2 regions of the Streptomyces sp. HSS9-12 genome follow, and region 2 is predicted to be linked to the other one. Evidence: predicted binding sites of a transcription regulator. Region 2 holds the regulator's gene; the other holds the start of a gene.
What was found. Region 2 encodes HspR, which represses chaperone genes until heat shock. Its sites were predicted from a motif close to TTGAGNNNNNNNNNCTCAA; they were not measured.
Positions count from the first base shown of each region.

Region 1 (8,183 bases), on a different contig from region 2:
AGCGGGCGGAAGCCGCCGCCGGTGAACTCCTCCGTCGCGGACGTCGCCGTCTTGAGCCGGAGCATCGACTTCGGGGTGAAGACGACCAGCGGCTTGTGGTGAGGGTTGTGGACCTGCCAGCGCAGCAGGTGGAAGTAGTTCGACGGCAGTGTCGGCATGGCGACCGTCATGTTGTTCTGCGCGCACAGCTGGAGGAAGCGCTCGGGGCGGGCCGAGGAGTGGTCCGGGCCCTGGCCCTCGTAGCCGTGCGGCAGCAGCAGGGTGACGCCGGAGGTCTGGCCCCACTTCTGCTCGGCGGAGGAGACGAACTCGTCCAGCACGGTCTGGGCGCCGTTGGCGAAGTCACCGAACTGCGCCTCCCAGATGACCAGCGCCTCCGGGCGGGCCAGCGAGTAGCCGTACTCGAAGCCCATCGCCGCGTACTCGCTGAGCAGCGAGTCGTAGACGTTGAACCGCGCCTGGTCCTCGGACAGGTACAGCAGCGGGGTGTAGTCCTCGCCGGTCACACGGTCCACCAGCACCGCGTGCCGCTGGCCGAAGGTGCCGCGCCGGGAGTCCTGGCCCGCCAGGCGGACCGGGGTGCCCTCCATCAGCAGCGAGCCGAACGCGAGGGTCTCACCCATCGCCCAGTCGATCGTCCCGTCCTCGACCATCGCCGCACGGCGCTGCAGCTGCGGCAGCAGACGCGGGTGGACGGTGATCCGGTCGGGGATGCTGACCTGCGACTCGGCGATCCGCTTGACGACCTCGGTGGAGATGCCCGTCTCCACGGACACCGGGAACTCGGCCTGCGGCTCGGGGACCTGCGCCGGGGCCGGAGCGGCGGTGGCCTCCCGGACCTCGGTGAAGACCTTCTCCAGCTGGCCCTGGTAGTCCTGCAGCGCCTGCTCGGCCTCTTCCAGGGTGATGTCGCCGCGACCGATCAGGGACTCGGTGTAGAGCTTGCGCACCGAGCGCTTCTTGTCGATCAGGTCGTACATCAGCGGCTGGGTGAAGGACGGGTTGTCGGCCTCGTTGTGACCGCGGCGGCGGTAGCAGATGAGGTCGATGACGACGTCCTTGTTGAACGCCTGGCGGAACTCGAAGGCGAGCCGCGCGACGCGGACCACGGCCTCCGGGTCGTCACCGTTGACGTGGAAGATCGGCGCCTCGATCATGCGCGCCACGTCGGTGGCGTACATCGACGAGCGGGACGCGGTCGGGGCGGCGGTGAAGCCGACCTGGTTGTTGATCACGATGTGCACGGTGCCGCCGGTGCGGTAGCCGCGCAGCTGCGACATGTTCAGGGTCTCGGCCACGACGCCCTGGCCGGCGAAGGCCGCATCGCCGTGCAGCTGGACCGGGAGGACGGTGAAGTCCGTACCGGCCTTGCCGATGATGTCCTGCTTGGCGCGGGCGACACCCTCGACGACCGGGTCCACGGCCTCCAGATGGGAGGGGTTGGCGACCAGCGAGACCTTGATCTGCTCGCCGTCCAGGCCGGTGAAGGTGCCCTCGGCGCCCAGGTGGTACTTCACATCGCCGGAGCCGTGCATCGACTTCGGGTCGAGGTTGCCCTCGAACTCGCGGAAGATCTGCGCGTACGACTTGCCGACGATGTTGGCCAGCACGTTGAGGCGGCCGCGGTGGGCCATGCCGATGACGACCTCGTCCAGGCGCGACTCGGCGGCCGCGTCCAGCACGGCGTCGAGCAGCGGGATGACCGACTCTCCGCCCTCCAGCGAGAAGCGCTTCTGGCCGACGTACTTGGTCTGCAGGAAGGTCTCGAACGCCTCGGCGGCGTTCAGCCGGCGCAGGATCCGCAGCTGCTCATCGCGCTCCGGCTTGGTGTGCGGCCGCTCGACCCGGTCCTGGATCCACTTGCGCTGCTTCGGGTCCTGGATGTGCATGAACTCGATGCCGGTGGTGCGGCAGTACGAGTCGCGCAGCACGCCCAGGATGTCGCGCAGCTTCATCATCGACTTGCCGGCGAAGCCGCCGACCGCGAACTCCCGCTCCAGGTCCCACAGCGTGAGGCCGTGCTCGGTGATGTCAAGGTCGGGGTGCTTGCGCTGCTTGTACTCCAGCGGGTCGGTGTCGGCCATGACGTGGCCGCGGACCCGGTAGGCGTGGATCAGCTCGAAGACCCGGGCGGCCTTGGTGACGTCGTCGTCGTGCGAGGCGTCGATGTCGCGCATCCAGCGGACCGGCTCGTACGGAATGCGCAGCGACTGGAAGATCTCGTCGTAGAAGTCGTTCTCGCCGAGCAGCAGCTGGTGCATGATCCGCAGGAACTCGCCGGAGGCGGCGCCCTGGATCACCCGGTGGTCATAGGTGCTGGTCAGCGTCATGACCTTGGAGACGCCCAGCCTGTTCAGGGTGTCCTGGGAGGTGCCCTGGAACTCGGCCGGGTAGTCCATCGCGCCGACGCCGATGATCAGGCCCTGGCCGGGCATCAGGCGCGGCACGGAGTGGACGGTGCCGATGCCGCCAGGGTTGGTGAGCGATGCAGTGACTCCAGAGAAGTCCTCCATCGTCAGCTTGCCCTCGCGGGCGCGGCGGACGATGTCCTCGTAGGCCTGCCAGAACTCGAAGAAGTTGAGTGTCTCGGCCTTCTTGATCGCCGCGACGACCAGCTGGCGGTCGCCGTTCGGCTTGACCAGGTCGATGGCGAGGCCGAGGTTGATGTGCTCGGGCTTGACGAGGGTCGGCTTGCCGTCCTTCTCCGCGTAGGAGTAGTTCATCGACGGCATGATCTTCAGCGCCTGCACCATGGCGTAGCCGATGAGGTGCGTGAAGGAGACCTTGCCGCCGCGGGCGCGCTTGAGGTGGTTGTTGATGACGATGCGGTTGTCGAACAGCAGCTTCACCGGCACCGCGCGGACGGACGTGGCCGTCGGCAGCTCCAGCGAGGCGTTCATGTTCTTCGCGACCGCGGCGGACGGTCCACGCAGCGTGACGAACTCCGACCCGGTCACCGGAGGCTCAGCCACCTTGCCCGCCGGCTTGGCGGGGGCGGCCGGGGCCTTGGCCGCCGGCTTAGCGGCAGGCTTCGCCGGGGCGGGGGCACTCGGCGCGGCCGCCGCGGCCGGCTTCGCGGGGGCCGGGGCGGGCCTGGCCTGCGCCGGGGCGGTGGCGGCGCCCGGCGGCGCGGCCTGCGTCTGCGCCGGAGGCGCAGAGGTCTCCTTGGGCTGGGCCGGAGCGGCTACGGCCGATCCGGTGTCCTGGCCCGGCTTGTAGTCGGCGAAGAAGTCCCACCAAGCTCGGTCGACCGAGTTCGGGTCCTGGAGGTACTGCTGGTAGATCTCGTCGACGAGCCACTCATTGGGACCGAAGGCGGAGGCAGGGTTGGTCCCCTGCCCGTCCTGGTCGGTCGAGATGCTCGAGGTATCCGGAGACTGTTGCGACACGGCGGCGACCGCCCTCTTCCGCTTCCTTAGGTGGTGGACAGCGGAAATAAAGGCTACGCCTGTTACAACGCTTGATGCAGGCTGAGCGGCCCAGTCGTCGTGCAAGTCACATTGATCGGCGGGTTTCGGCGCAAGTTTTGGCGGGAAACACGTCAGGTTCCGCGCCGGACGGGGACGACCGATCACGGTCGTGGCCCGCTCGCCGCGCCCGATCTGACTGCATGACCTTCCGATGTCCGTACGGGGTGACGTTCAGTACCCCGAATGTGCAGTTCCGCTTACGACCCTACGTCAAGCCTGCGCCTTGGCGCTGCCCGGGGAGGGTGACCCGGATCCGGCAGCCCCGAGGAGATTCGGCCACCCCGATGCTGCCCCCGTGCAGATCCACGGCCCAGCGGGCGATCGCCAGGCCCAGCCCCGTACCGCCGTCGCTCCCCGGACCGTGCGGGGTCGAGACGCTGCCCCGGTTGAAGCGCTCGAAGATCCGGTGCCGCTCCGACTCCGGAATGCCGGGGCCCTCGTCCAGCACCTCCAGGTCGAGGCTGCCGGGGCCCGTACCCTGCCGTGCACGCAGCGTGACCCGGCCGTGGGGCGGGCTGTGCTTGACGGCGTTGTCGACCAGATTGGCCACCACCTGGTGCAGCCGCTCGGCGTCGGCGTACGCGGTCAGCTCGGGCGGCGAGACGTCCAGGTGCAGATGGACATCGCCGCGCCCGCGGGCTCCGGAGGCGCGGGCGGCCGCCGCCGCCAGGCTGGCCTCTTTCAGCACGCCCGACAGATACGGCCACACCTCGAAGCGCCGGGTGCGCAGCGGTACGACGCCGTTGTCCAGCCGGGAGAGGTCCAGCAGCGTCTCGACGAGCCGGCCCAGTCGCTCGGTCTGCCGCAGCGCCGTCCGCATCGTCTCCGGATCCGCCTGCGAGACCCCGTCGACGACGTTCTCCAGTACGCCCCGCAGGCCCGCGATGGGGGTGCGCAGCTCATGTGAGACGTTCGCCACCAGCTCCTTGCGGTGCCGGTCCACCGCCTCCAGGTCGGCGGCCATGTGATTGAAGGTGGCGGCGAGGTCGCCCAGCTCGTCCCGCCGGTCCGCCCGCACCCGCCGGCTGTAGTCGCCGTGCGCCATCGCGCGGGCGACGGTCTTCATCTCGTCCAGCGGCGAGGTCAGGCCATGGGCCACGAACTGGGTGATCAGCATCGTCGCGATGATCGAGAAGATGGTGACCACACGCAGCTCGGTGCGGGTGTGGATCGCCACGAAGATCAGCAGGGTGGTGATGGTCACCGAGACGATCACCAGCGCGCCCAGCGCGGCCTTGACCGACCGGTACGGGTCCAGCGGCCGCAGCGCCTCCCACACCCGGGTCCAGACACTCGGGCTGCTGCGGCGCTTGGCGGAGGAGGGCCGGCTCACGGTCTGGGCCCGATCATGGGGTGGGGGTGGCCGGAGTCTCCAGTGCGTACCCCACGCCGTGGACCGTACGGATCCGCTCCGCCCCGATCTTGCGCCGCAGTGCCTTGATGTGGCTGTCGACGGTCCGGGTGCCGGAGGCGTCCGCCCAGTCCCACACCTCGGCCAGCAGTTGCTCGCGCGAGAGCACCGCGCGCGGTGTGTTCGCCAGGCACACCAGCAGGTCGAACTCGGTCGGCGTCAGGTGCACGTCCACGCCGCGCACCCGCACCCGGCGCTGTGCGTGGTCGATCTCCAGCTCCCCGAGCCGCAGGATGCCGCTGCGCGGGGTGTTCGCGGCCAGGGCCGCCCGCTCCACGCGCCGCAGCAGCACATGCACCCGTGCCGCCAGTTCGCGCATGGAGAACGGTTTGGTCATGTAGTCGTCGGCGCCGACCCCGAGGCCCACCAGCATGTCGGTCTCGTCGTCGCGCGCGGTCAGCATCAGCACCGGGACCGGCCGCTGGGCCTGCACCCGGCGGCAGACCTCCAGCCCGTCGAACCCGGGCAGCATCACATCGAGTACCAGCAGGTCGGGCTGCCAGACCTGGGCGGCCTCCACGGCGGCCGGGCCGTCGTGGGCCGTCTGCACCTGGAAGCCCTCGGCGCGCAGCCTGACCGCGATGGCGTCGACGATCGTGGCGTCGTCCTCGACGACCAGGACGCGGCGCTGGGCCCCGGGAGTGGTCGCCGCCGCGCCGCCGACGCCGTTTTGGTGTGTCTGCTCCATCGCCCGCCCCTGCATGTCCCCGTCGTGCCGGTGTGTGCTGTCGTCGCTGGCAAGCAGGGTACGGGCACGGCGCGATGCTCTGCTACGCAGGGCGAACCCCGAGGTGAACAACATCCGGCTCGCCCCGGGCGACTGTTACCTCTTCCGTCTGTACCTCGATAAATCCGGCATTTCGGAGTGCGTCCTCGAAGACGGCGGACGGCCGGGCAGACCAGACGGCCAGCACACCGCCGGGGCTCAGCCGCTCACGGCAGGCGGTGAGCCCGGCAGGACCGTAGAGGCTGTTGTTGTCCTCGTCGACGGTCCAGTCCGGGCCGTTGTCGATGTCCAGACACAACGCGTCGTACCTGACCGGGGCCTCCTGGACGTACGCGACCAGGTCCGCGCGGACGATCTCGGTCCGCGGGTCGGCCAGCGCGGCCGCGGAGATCCGGGACAGCGGCCCGGTCCGGTGCCAGTCGATGACGGCCTGCTCGCGCTCGACGACCGCGATCCGCCCCCAGCGGGGCTCCGCGGCGGCGCGGGCGACGGAGAACCCGACCCCGAGTCCGCCGATCAGCACGGACGGCGCGACGCACTCCGCCGGCAGGGCCGCGAGCGCGGCGTCCACCAGCCGCCGCTCGGAGCGGCCGTCCGAGGTGTCCATCAGAAAGCAGCCGTTGGCGATGATCTCGAAATGCTCCCCGCGCTGCCGCAGCACCACCTCGCCGTACGGGCCCTCGCGGCGGTCGACCGTCACCGGCAGAAGATCGGCACTCGGTCCAGGCATGGCTCAGGAACCTCCTGCGTCGCGCGGCAGCTGCGCCGCCCAGCCTAACGAGCACCCGGCGGCGGAACTTCGTGCCGCCACCGGCTGTCGCCCCGGTGAACGCGCCGTGGCGGGTGGTCAGGTGAACCCCATACCACCGCCGTCCCCTCCGGTGCGGACGGTGCCCGGCCCCGTACCGCCGCCTGCCCGGCGCACGGGCCGGCCGCGGGCCTGGATCACTTCCGCGCCTTCGGTGCGGCTCTCTTCCCGCCCACCCGCCCCTTTCATGGGTGGTGTCCCTGTCCCGGCCCACCTGGGCCCGTCAAAGGGGGACCCCGCCGCGGAGCGGTGGGAAGCGGCCCCGCGCGCGGGGGTAAGCGATCGCTCACAGCGAACAGACTCCGGGAACAACGCGGAGCGCCCACGCATTGAGTCAATGAAGCTCAACTTGCCTGCCGAAGGGGAGATCATGCCTTCCATGCCCGCATCGCTCACCCTGCCCGTGCTGCCGCTCGATGACGAGGTCGTGCTGCCCGGAATGGTGGTGCCGCTCGACCTGTCCGACACCGAGGTACGCGCCGCGGTCGAGGCCGCACAGGCCCACGCCCGCACAGAGGGAGCCGGCGGAGGCAAGCCACGGGTCCTGCTCGTGCCACGGATCGACGGCACGTACGCCGCCATCGGCACGCTCGGCACGGTTGAGCAGGTCGGCCGGCTCTCCGACGGCGACCCCGGCGCCCTGATCCGCGGTGTGCGCAGGGTGCGGATCGGCGCTGGGACCACCGGCCCCGGGGCCGCGCTCTGGATCGAGGGCACCGAGGTCGAAGAGGTCACTCCGACCGGCCCCGACGGCGCCGGCCTGCCCGGCTCGGTCATCGAGCTGATGAAGGAGTACAAGGCCCTCGCCACCAGCTGGCTGCGCAAGCGCGGCGCCTGGCAGATCGTGGACCGGGTCCAGCAGATCGACGATGTCTCGCAGCTCGCCGACAACTCCGGCTACTCGCCCTTCCTCACCGTCCAGCAGCGCGTCCAGCTGCTGGAGACCACCGACCCCGTCGCCCGCCTCAAGCTGGCCATCAAGTGGCTGAGCGAGCACATCGCCGAGCAGGACGTGGCCGAGGCGATCGCCAAGGACGTCCAGGAGGGCGTCGACAAGCAGCAGCGCGAGTTCCTGCTGCGCAGGCAGCTGGAGGCCGTCCGCAAGGAGCTGGCCGAGCTGCGGGGCGAGCCGGAGAACGAGTCCGACGACTACCGGGCCCGCGTGGAGGCCGCCGATCTCCCCGAAAAGGTGCGGGAGGCGGCGCTGAAGGAGGTCGACAAGCTCGAGCGCTCCTCCGACCAGAGCCCCGAGGGCAGCTGGATCCGCGCCTGGCTCGACACCATCCTGGAGATGCCGTGGAACGAGCGCACCGAGGACGCGTACGACATCCCTGGCGCCAAGTCCGTGCTGGACGCCGACCACGCCGGCCTGGACGACGTCAAGGAGCGGATCACCGAGTACCTGGCCGTCCGCAAGCGCCGCGCCGACCGGGGACTGGGCGTCGTCGGCGGCCGACGCGGCGGCGCCGTGCTGGCGCTCGTCGGACCGCCCGGCGTCGGCAAGACCTCGCTCGGCGAGTCCGTCGCCCGCGCCATGGGCCGGAAGTTCGTACGGGTCGCGCTCGGCGGCGTCCGCGACGAGGCCGAGATCCGCGGCCACCGGCGCACCTACGTCGGCGCGCTCCCCGGCCGTATCGTCCGCGCCATCAAGGAGGCCGGGTCCATGAACCCGGTCGTCCTGCTGGACGAGATCGACAAGGTGGGCTCCGACTTCCGCGGCGACCCGGCCGCGGCGCTCCTCGAAGTCCTCGACCCGGCGCAGAACCA
Region 1 is NZ_JBUEGC010000003.1:52,875-61,057, reverse strand. It holds gene ACY34J_RS02310 (multifunctional oxoglutarate decarboxylase/oxoglutarate dehydrogenase thiamine pyrophosphate-binding subunit/dihydrolipoyllysine-residue succinyltransferase subunit) at 1-3,389, opposite strand, end outside; gene ACY34J_RS02305 (HAMP domain-containing sensor histidine kinase) at 3,676-4,737, opposite strand; gene ACY34J_RS02300 (response regulator transcription factor) at 4,817-5,569, opposite strand; gene ACY34J_RS02295 (spermidine synthase family protein) at 5,652-6,338, opposite strand; gene lon (endopeptidase La) at 6,787-8,183, shown strand, end outside.
Region 1: a site for HspR is predicted at 6,746-6,764, ahead of lon (endopeptidase La). Genes of this name have one in related genera too.

Region 2 (8,183 bases):
GGAACTCGGGCCGGAAGGAGGCCCGTACGGTCTCCAGCACCTTCTGGCGCTTCTGCTCCTCGATCAGCAGCGGATCGACCAGGAAGTGGGAGCCGAGGTTGGAGGTCAGGATGAGGATGGTGTTGCGGAAGTCCACCGTCCGGCCCTGGCCGTCCGTCAGCCGCCCGTCGTCGAGCACCTGCAGCAGGATGTCGAAGACCTCGTGGTGGGCCTTCTCCACCTCATCCAGCAGGATCACGCTGTACGGGCGCCGGCGCACCGCCTCCGTAAGCTGTCCGCCCTCCTCGTAGCCGACGTAGCCGGGCGGGGCGCCGACCAGCCGGGCGACGGAGTGCTTCTCGCTGTACTCGCTCATGTCGATGCGGACCATGGCCCGCTCGTCGTCGAAGAGGAAGCCGGCGAGCGCCTTGGCCAGCTCGGTCTTGCCGACACCGGTCGGGCCGAGGAAGAGGAAGGATCCGGTGGGCCGGTCGGGGTCGGCGATGCCCGCCCGGCTGCGCCGTACGGCGTCGGAGACGGCTCGCACCGCCTCACTCTGGCCGATCAGCCGCTTGCCGATCTCCTCCTCCATGCGCAGCAGCTTCTGGGTCTCGCCCTCCAGCAGCCGCCCGGCGGGGATGCCGGTCCAGGAGGAGACGACGTCCGCGATGTCGTCCGGGCCGACCTCCTCGCCGACCATGCCCTGCAGCGTCTTCTGCTCCGCGACGGCCTGCTCCAGTTCCTTGCGCGTCTGCGGGATGACCTCGGTGCGCAGCCGGCCGGGGGTGACCCAGTCGCCGGTCTCCGGGGCCTTGCGCTCGGCCAGCTCCAGCTCGGTCTCCAGCTCGTCCAGCCGCTTCTTCAGGTCACCGACGCGGGTGTGGATCTCCTTCTCGGCGTTCCAGCGGGCGCGCAGGCCGCGCAGCTCCTCCTCCTTCTCGGCCCGGTCCTTGCGCAGCCGCTCCAGCCGCTCGCGGGCGTCGGGGGACAGGTCCTGCTCGCGGTCCGCCTTCTTGCGGAACTTCCGCTCCGCGTCGGTGGACTGACCTGCCAGCAGGGATTCCTCCTCCATCAGCAGCCGGTCGACGGCGCGCTGCAGCTCGTCGATCTCGACCGGAGAGGAGTCGATCTCCATCTGCAGCCGGGAGGCGGCCTCGTCGACCAGGTCGATGGCCTTGTCCGGGAGGAAGCGGGAGGTGATGTAGCGGTCGGAGAGAGTGGCGGCGGCGACCAGCGCCGAGTCGGCGATCTGCACGCCGTGGTGGGCCTCGTACCGGCCCTTGAGGCCGCGCAGGATCGCGATGGAGTCCTCGACGGACGGCTCGGCGACCAGCACCTGCTGGAAGCGGCGCTCCAGCGCCGGGTCCTTCTCGATCCGCTCGCGGTACTCGTCCAGGGTGGTCGCGCCGACCATCCGCAGCTCGCCGCGCGCCAGCATCGGCTTGAGCATGTTGCCCGCATCCATGGCGGAGTCACCGCCCGCGCCGGCGCCGACGACGGTGTGCAGCTCGTCGATGAAGGTGATGATCTGGCCGTCGCTGTCCTTGATCTCGGCGAGGACGGTCTTCAGCCGCTCCTCGAACTCGCCGCGGTACTTGGCGCCCGCCACCATCGCGCCGATGTCGAGGGCCACCAGGCGCTTGTTCTTCAGGGACTCGGGGACGTCGCCCTTCACGATCCGCTGGGCCAGCCCCTCCACGACGGCGGTCTTGCCGACGCCCGGCTCGCCGATGAGCACCGGGTTGTTCTTCGTACGGCGCGAGAGCACCTGGATGACCCGGCGGATCTCCTGGTCCCGGCCGATGACCGGGTCGAGCTTGCCGGCCCGGGCCAGAGCGGTGAAGTCGGTGCCGAACTTCTCCAGAGCCTTGTACGTGCCCTCCGGATCGGGCGTGGTCACGCGTCGTCCTCCGCGAATGGTCTCGAAGGCGTCGAGCAGCCGCTTGGCGCTCGCGCCCTGCTGGTCGAGCAGCTCCCCGGCCCGGCCGCCCTTCGCGGCGATGCCGATGAGCAGATGCTCGGTGGAGAGGTAGGAGTCACCGAGCTCCTTGGCGCGCTGCCCGGCGTCGGCGAGCACCGCCAGCAGGGCGCGGTCGGGCTGGGGCGCCGCGACGGAATCGCCCTGGGCGCTGGGGAGCGCACCGAGCAGGCGCTCGGCGCCGGACCGTACGGCGGCCTGGTCCGCCTCGACAGCCGCGAGCAGGTCCCGGATGTTCTCGTTGTCCTGGCCCTCGAGCAGGGCGAGCAGCAGGTGTACGGGGCTGATGTCGGGATTCCCCGCGGACACCGCGCGACCGCTGGCCGCGCTGATCGCTTCCTTGCTCTTGGTAGTCAGCTCGGCGTCCACTGCCAACGCTCCTCCTCGCCTCGATCCGACTCCCTCAACCCTACGCCAAACTTGAGTCTATTCCACTCAATGTTTCTGCGGCCAGATCGAAATTGGACCGCACTGGCGGCCAGTTTGCAGCACGTGACGGCGTACGGGTCTGCTCCGGGTGTGCGGTTACCCTCGCTGCCATGGCCCTCCCCCTTCACGACCTGCCTCCGGAGTACCTCGCCTTCTGGCGGGAGTACCACCTGTGCACGCTGACCACCCCGCGGCCGGACGGCACACCGCACGTGGTGCCCGTAGGGGTCACATTCGACCCCGAAGCCGGGTTGGCCCGCGTGATCACCAACAAGGGCAGCACCAAGGTCGCCAACATCCAGGCCGCGGGCCCCGGCGGCGCCCGGGTCGCCGTCTGCCAGGTGCACCGCGGCCGCTGGGCCACGCTGGAGGGAAGCGCGGTGGTCCGTACGGAGGCCGAGCTGATCGCCGACGCCGTACGCCGCTATGCCGAACGCTACGGCCGCACCCCGGCCCCCAACCCGGACCGCGTGCTCATCGAGATCACGGTCGACCGCGCACTGGGCCGCGGCTGAGCACCGCCGGAACGAACCGCCGGCCCGCCCCTTCACGGGGCGGGCCGGCCGGCCGATGCGCGCTCACGGCTGCTCGGTGACGACCTCCAGGTTCACGAACCGGGGCTCGCTGGTGCACAGGCCGCGGAACCGCTCCGCGATGGCCTTGGTCTCGGGCAGTTCGCTGTTGGCCATCGCCTGCTCGTAGGACGGGAACTCGACGATGTCCACGAAGTGGTTGGGACGCTCCCGGTCCTTGGTGTGGAGTTCGTGCGTGACGGTGCGCTTGCCTTCCGTCTGCGCCATCCACTGCTCCCAGAGCTGCTCCACTTCGTCCTCGCGCGTCGTCTCGTATTCGATGAGCTGCACGAACGTCATCCCTGGGCCTCCTTCGCCTTGCCGTACTCCACCGCCGTCGGGCCGCCGAAGTCGTACACGACCACGGTCTCGTCACCCACGACCCAGGCGTCGTGACCGGGCCTGCACACGAAGACATCGCCGGCTCCGACCTCGGCCTCCGCTCCGTCGTCCATGCGGATCCGCATCCGCCCCTGGACGACGAAGGCCTTGTGGTGGAACTGGCAGCTCTCGGTGCCGGCGAGCGGCCCCACCGATTCGGACCAGCGCCAGCCGGGCTCGAATCTGCCCACGGCGAAATCCAGACCCGTGAGGCTGAGGATGTCCAGGCGACCACGGGGGAAATCGCGTTGGTCGTCCGGCTTGCCGATCGGCTTCACTTCGATCGCGGCCATGACGGTCCCTCCGCTCCAGGCTGTTACGTCCATCGTCGGCCCATCACTGACAGCCCGCCATTCGGGTGACCTGTGGAAGCGCCTCTGGCTGAGCAACGGCGTCACTCCCAGCGATCGAGGGTTCGCCCCGGAACCTTCCTTGCCCCGGATTGCGATCTCTGCGAACCGGGAGTCCCGGGCCCGCAGCCGAAGGGCCGGGCGCCCGCCGCTGCGGGTGCCCGGCCCCCGAGGCCGTCGATATGGTCTGCGCCGCGCTACTCCGACCGCTTGGGCCGCCAGACGACCAAGGCGCTGGTCTGCTGGACGTCCTGATACGGCACCAGGTCGCGGCGGTACGAGGCGTGCAGCGCGGCCTCCCGCTGCCGCATGGTCGCCGCGGCGCCGTCCAGCGCCTGCTGGAGCTCGGCTACGCGCTCCTGCAGAGCCGCGACCTGGTTCTCCAGTTCGATGATGCGCTTGATCCCCGCGAGGTTGATGCCCTCGTCCTGGGAGAGCTGCTGCACCTGCCGGAGCAGTTCGATGTCCCGGGCCGAGTAGCGACGGCCGCGGCCGGCCGTACGGTCCGGCGAGACCAGACCCAGCCGGTCGTACTGCCGCAGGGTCTGCGGGTGCAGCCCCGACAGCTGGGCAGCGACCGAGATGACGTAGACCGGCGAGTCGTCGGTCAGCTCATAGGGGTTGCGGCCCCTGCCGCCCCTGCCCCCGGCGGGCATGCCTCGGCCATCCATCTCATGCTCCCTTCGCGGCCTGGAACAGCTCAGCCCGCGGGTCGTGGCCCGCGGTGGCCTTGGCGAAGGCCTGCAATGCTTCCTTCGCCTTCTCTCCGAGGTCCTTGGGGACGGCCACCTCCACGGTGACGAGCAGGTCGCCGCGCGTGCCGTCCTTGCGCACCGCACCCTTGCCACGGGCGCGCATCGTCCGTCCGTTGGGTGTGCCGGGCGGCAGCCGGAGCGTCACCGGCGGGCCGCCGAGCGTGGGCACCTTGATCTCGCCGCCGAGCGCCGCCTCCGGATAGGTGACCGGCACGGTGACGGTGAGGTTGTCGCCCTGACGCCCGAAGACCGGGTGCGCGTCGACGTGCACCACCACGTACAGGTCGCCGTTCGGCCCGCCGCGCTCGCCGGGAGCGCCCTTGCCGCGCAGCCGGATCCGCTGCCCGTCGGAGACCCCCGCCGGGATCCGGACCTGCATGGTGCGTGCGCTGGTGGCGCGCCCGCTGCCCTTGCAGACCTCGCACGGGATCTCGGCGATCAGGCCCCGGCCCCTGCAGTCCGCGCACGGGTCGGTGAGCGAGAAGCCGCCCCCGACGCCGCGGCTGACCTGGCCGGTGCCCACGCAGGTGGGGCACACCCGAGGAGTACCGTTTTTGTCCCCCGTGCCCGCGCACGCCTTGCAGGCGGCCGAGCTGGACATCCGCAGCGGGACCGTCGCCCCGTCAACCGCCTCGGTGAAGCTGAGCGTCACCTCGGACTCGATGTCCTGACCACGGCGCGGATGGGTACGGGTCCCGGTGCCGCCGCGGTTGAAAAGCCCCCCGAAGACATCACCGAGTCCGCCGCCGAATCCGCCGGCTCCCCCGCCCGGAGCGCCCCCGAAGAGGTCGCCCAGGTCGAAGTTGAAGCCGCCGGGGCCGCCCGCGCCCGGTCCGGAACGGAAGGCTCCGTTGCCGAAGAGCGCGCGCGCCTCGTCGTACTCCTTGCGGCGTTTGGGATCCGCCAGAACGTCGTTGGCCTCGGAGATCTCCTTGAAGCGCTCCTCGGCCTTGGCGTCGCCCTTGTTGGCGTCCGGGTGGAACTCGCGGGCGAGCTTCCGGTACGCCTTCTTGATCTCCGCCTCGGTGGCGTCCTTCGGGACGCCGAGGACCTTGTAGAGGTCCTTTTCCAGCAAGTCCCTGCTCAGGCTCATCCCCGACGTCCCTCCTTCCCTCTGTCGTGCGCGTCAGCCCTCGTCCGGGCCACCGCTCTCCTCGTCCGGCGCCGCGGGTTTGTCACCCTCGCCGGCACTCTTGGGCTGCGCTCCGGGCTGCGGCTCGGCGACCGCGACGCGCGCAGGGCGGATCGTGCGCTCGCCGAAGCGATACCCGGGCTGCAGGATCGACACGCACGTGGTCTCTGCGACCTCGGGCGAGTAGGAGTGCATCAGGGCCTCGTGCACCAGCGGGTCGAAGGGCTCGCCCTCCTTCCCGAACTGCTGCAGGCCCATCTTCGCGGCGATGTTCTCCAGCGACTCGGCGACGGACTTGAACCCGCCGACCAGCTCGCCGTGTTCACGGGCCCGGCCGATGTCGTCAAGCACCGGAAGCAGCTCGCTCAGGAGGTTCGCCACGGCGATCTCCTTGACGGTGATCCGGTCGCGCTCCACCCGCCGGCGGTAGTTCTGGTACTCGGCCTGCAGCCGCTGGAGGTCCAGCGTGCGCTCGTTCAGCGCCATCCGGACCTGGTCCAGCTGCGCCTGCAGGCCCACCATCTGCAGTTCGTCCCCGGCCGGGGCCGCCGGGCCCGCCTGCTCGGCGGACTCGGCGGCCTTCGCCGCATCATCAGGCGTCTGTGCGGCGTCGGAAGGGACGTCGGGCTGCTCTTCGAAGCCCGGGGTCTCCTCCGTCACGCGGCACCACCCTTCGGCTTCTCGTCGTCCACGATCTCGGCGTCGACGACATCGTCCTCGGCCTTGGCACCGGCCTCACCGGCACCCGCGGCACCGGCCGCGCCGTCGGCCTGGGCCTGGGCGTACATGGCCTGGCCCAGCTTCTGGCTGACCGCGGCGACCTTCTCGGTGGCCTCGCGGATCGCGGGGGTGTCCTCGCCCTTCAGCTTCTCCTTCAGGTCCGCGATGGCGGTCTCGACCTCGCCCTTCACATCGCCCGGGACCTTGTCCTCGTTGTCCTTGAGGAACTTCTCGGTCTGGTAGACCAGCTGCTCGGCCTGGTTGCGAGTCTCGGCCGCCTCGCGGCGCTTGTGGTCCTCCTCCGCGTACTTCTCGGCCTCCTCGCGCATCCGGTTGACCTCTTCCTGCGGCAGCGAGGAGCCGCCGGTGACCGTCATCCGCTGCTCCTTGCCCGTGCCGAGGTCCTTCGCCGACACGTGCATGATGCCGTTGGCGTCGATGTCGAAGGTGACCTCGATCTGCGGGACCCCGCGCGGGGCGGGCGGCAGGCCGGTCAGCTCGAACATGCCGAGCTTCTTGTTGTACGCCGCGATCTCGCGCTCACCCTGGTAGACCTGGATCTGCACCGACGGCTGGTTGTCCTCGGCCGTGGTGAAGATCTCCGAACGCTTGGTCGGGATCGTGGTGTTGCGCTCGATCAGCTTGGTCATGATGCCGCCCTTGGTCTCGATGCCAAGCGACAGCGGGGTGACGTCCAGCAGCAGAACGTCCTTGACCTCACCCTTGAGGACACCGGCCTGGAGCGATGCGCCGATGGCGACGACCTCGTCCGGGTTCACACCCTTGTTGGCCTCCTTGCCGCCGGTCAGCTCCTTGACGAGCTCGGCGACGGCCGGCATACGGGTCGAGCCACCGACGAGAACGACGTGGTCGATCTCGGAGAGCTGGATGCCCGCGTCCTTGATGACGTTGTGGAACGGAACCTTGCAGCGCTCGAGCAGGTCCGAGGTCAGCTGCTGGAACTGGGCGCGGGTGAGCTTCTCGTCCAGGTGCAGCGGGCCCTCGGCGGACGCCGTGATGTAGGGCAGGTTGATCGTGGTCTCAGTGGACGAGGACAGCTCGATCTTCGCCTTCTCAGCGGCCTCGCGGAGGCGCTGCAGGGCCATCTTGTCCTTGGACAGGTCGACGCCGTTGGCGCCCAGGAACTGCTTGACCAGGTAGTCGACGATCCGCTGGTCCCAGTCGTCACCACCGAGGTGGTTGTCACCGTTGGTGGCCTTCACCTCGACCACGCCGTCGCCGATCTCCAGCAGCGAGACGTCGAACGTACCGCCACCGAGGTCGAAGACGAGGATGGTCTGGTCGTCCTTCTCCAGACCGTAGGCCAGCGCGGCGGCGGTGGGCTCGTTGACGATGCGCAGCACGTTCAGACCGGCGATCTCGCCGGCCTCCTTGGTGGCCTGCCGCTCGGCGTCGTTGAAGTACGCCGGGACGGTGATCACCGCGTCGGTGACCTTCTCGCCCAGGTACGACTCGGCGTCCCGCTTCAGCTTCTGCAGCACGAACGCGCTGATCTGCTGCGGGTTGAAGGTCTTGTCGTCGATCTCGATCTTCCAGTCGGTGCCCATGTGGCGCTTGACCGACCGGATGGTCCTGTCGACGTTGGTGACGGCCTGGCGCTTGGCCACCTCACCAACCAGCACTTCGCCATTCTTCGCGAAGGCCACGACGGACGGCGTGGTCCTGGCGCCCTCGGCGTTGGTGATGACGGTGGGCTCACCGCCTTCAAGAACACTGACGACGGAGTTCGTCGTGCCCAGGTCGATGCCGACCGCACGTGCCATGGTTGTTTCCTCCAGCTGACTTGAGTGGAACTGGCTCAAGGGTGCCCGATCCAAGAATGGGTGTCAACAGACCTGAGTCAGGTCAACTCAACTCTCATGAGGA
Region 2 is NZ_JBUEGC010000042.1:2,507-10,689, forward strand. It holds gene ACY34J_RS21160 (ATP-dependent Clp protease ATP-binding subunit) at 1-2,326, opposite strand, end outside; gene ACY34J_RS21165 (pyridoxamine 5'-phosphate oxidase family protein) at 2,497-2,901, shown strand; gene ACY34J_RS21170 (hypothetical protein) at 2,965-3,258, opposite strand; gene ACY34J_RS21175 (cupin domain-containing protein) at 3,255-3,632, opposite strand; gene ACY34J_RS21180 (heat shock protein transcriptional repressor HspR) at 3,887-4,360, opposite strand; gene dnaJ (molecular chaperone DnaJ) at 4,362-5,537, opposite strand; gene grpE (nucleotide exchange factor GrpE) at 5,571-6,236, opposite strand; gene dnaK (molecular chaperone DnaK) at 6,233-8,080, opposite strand.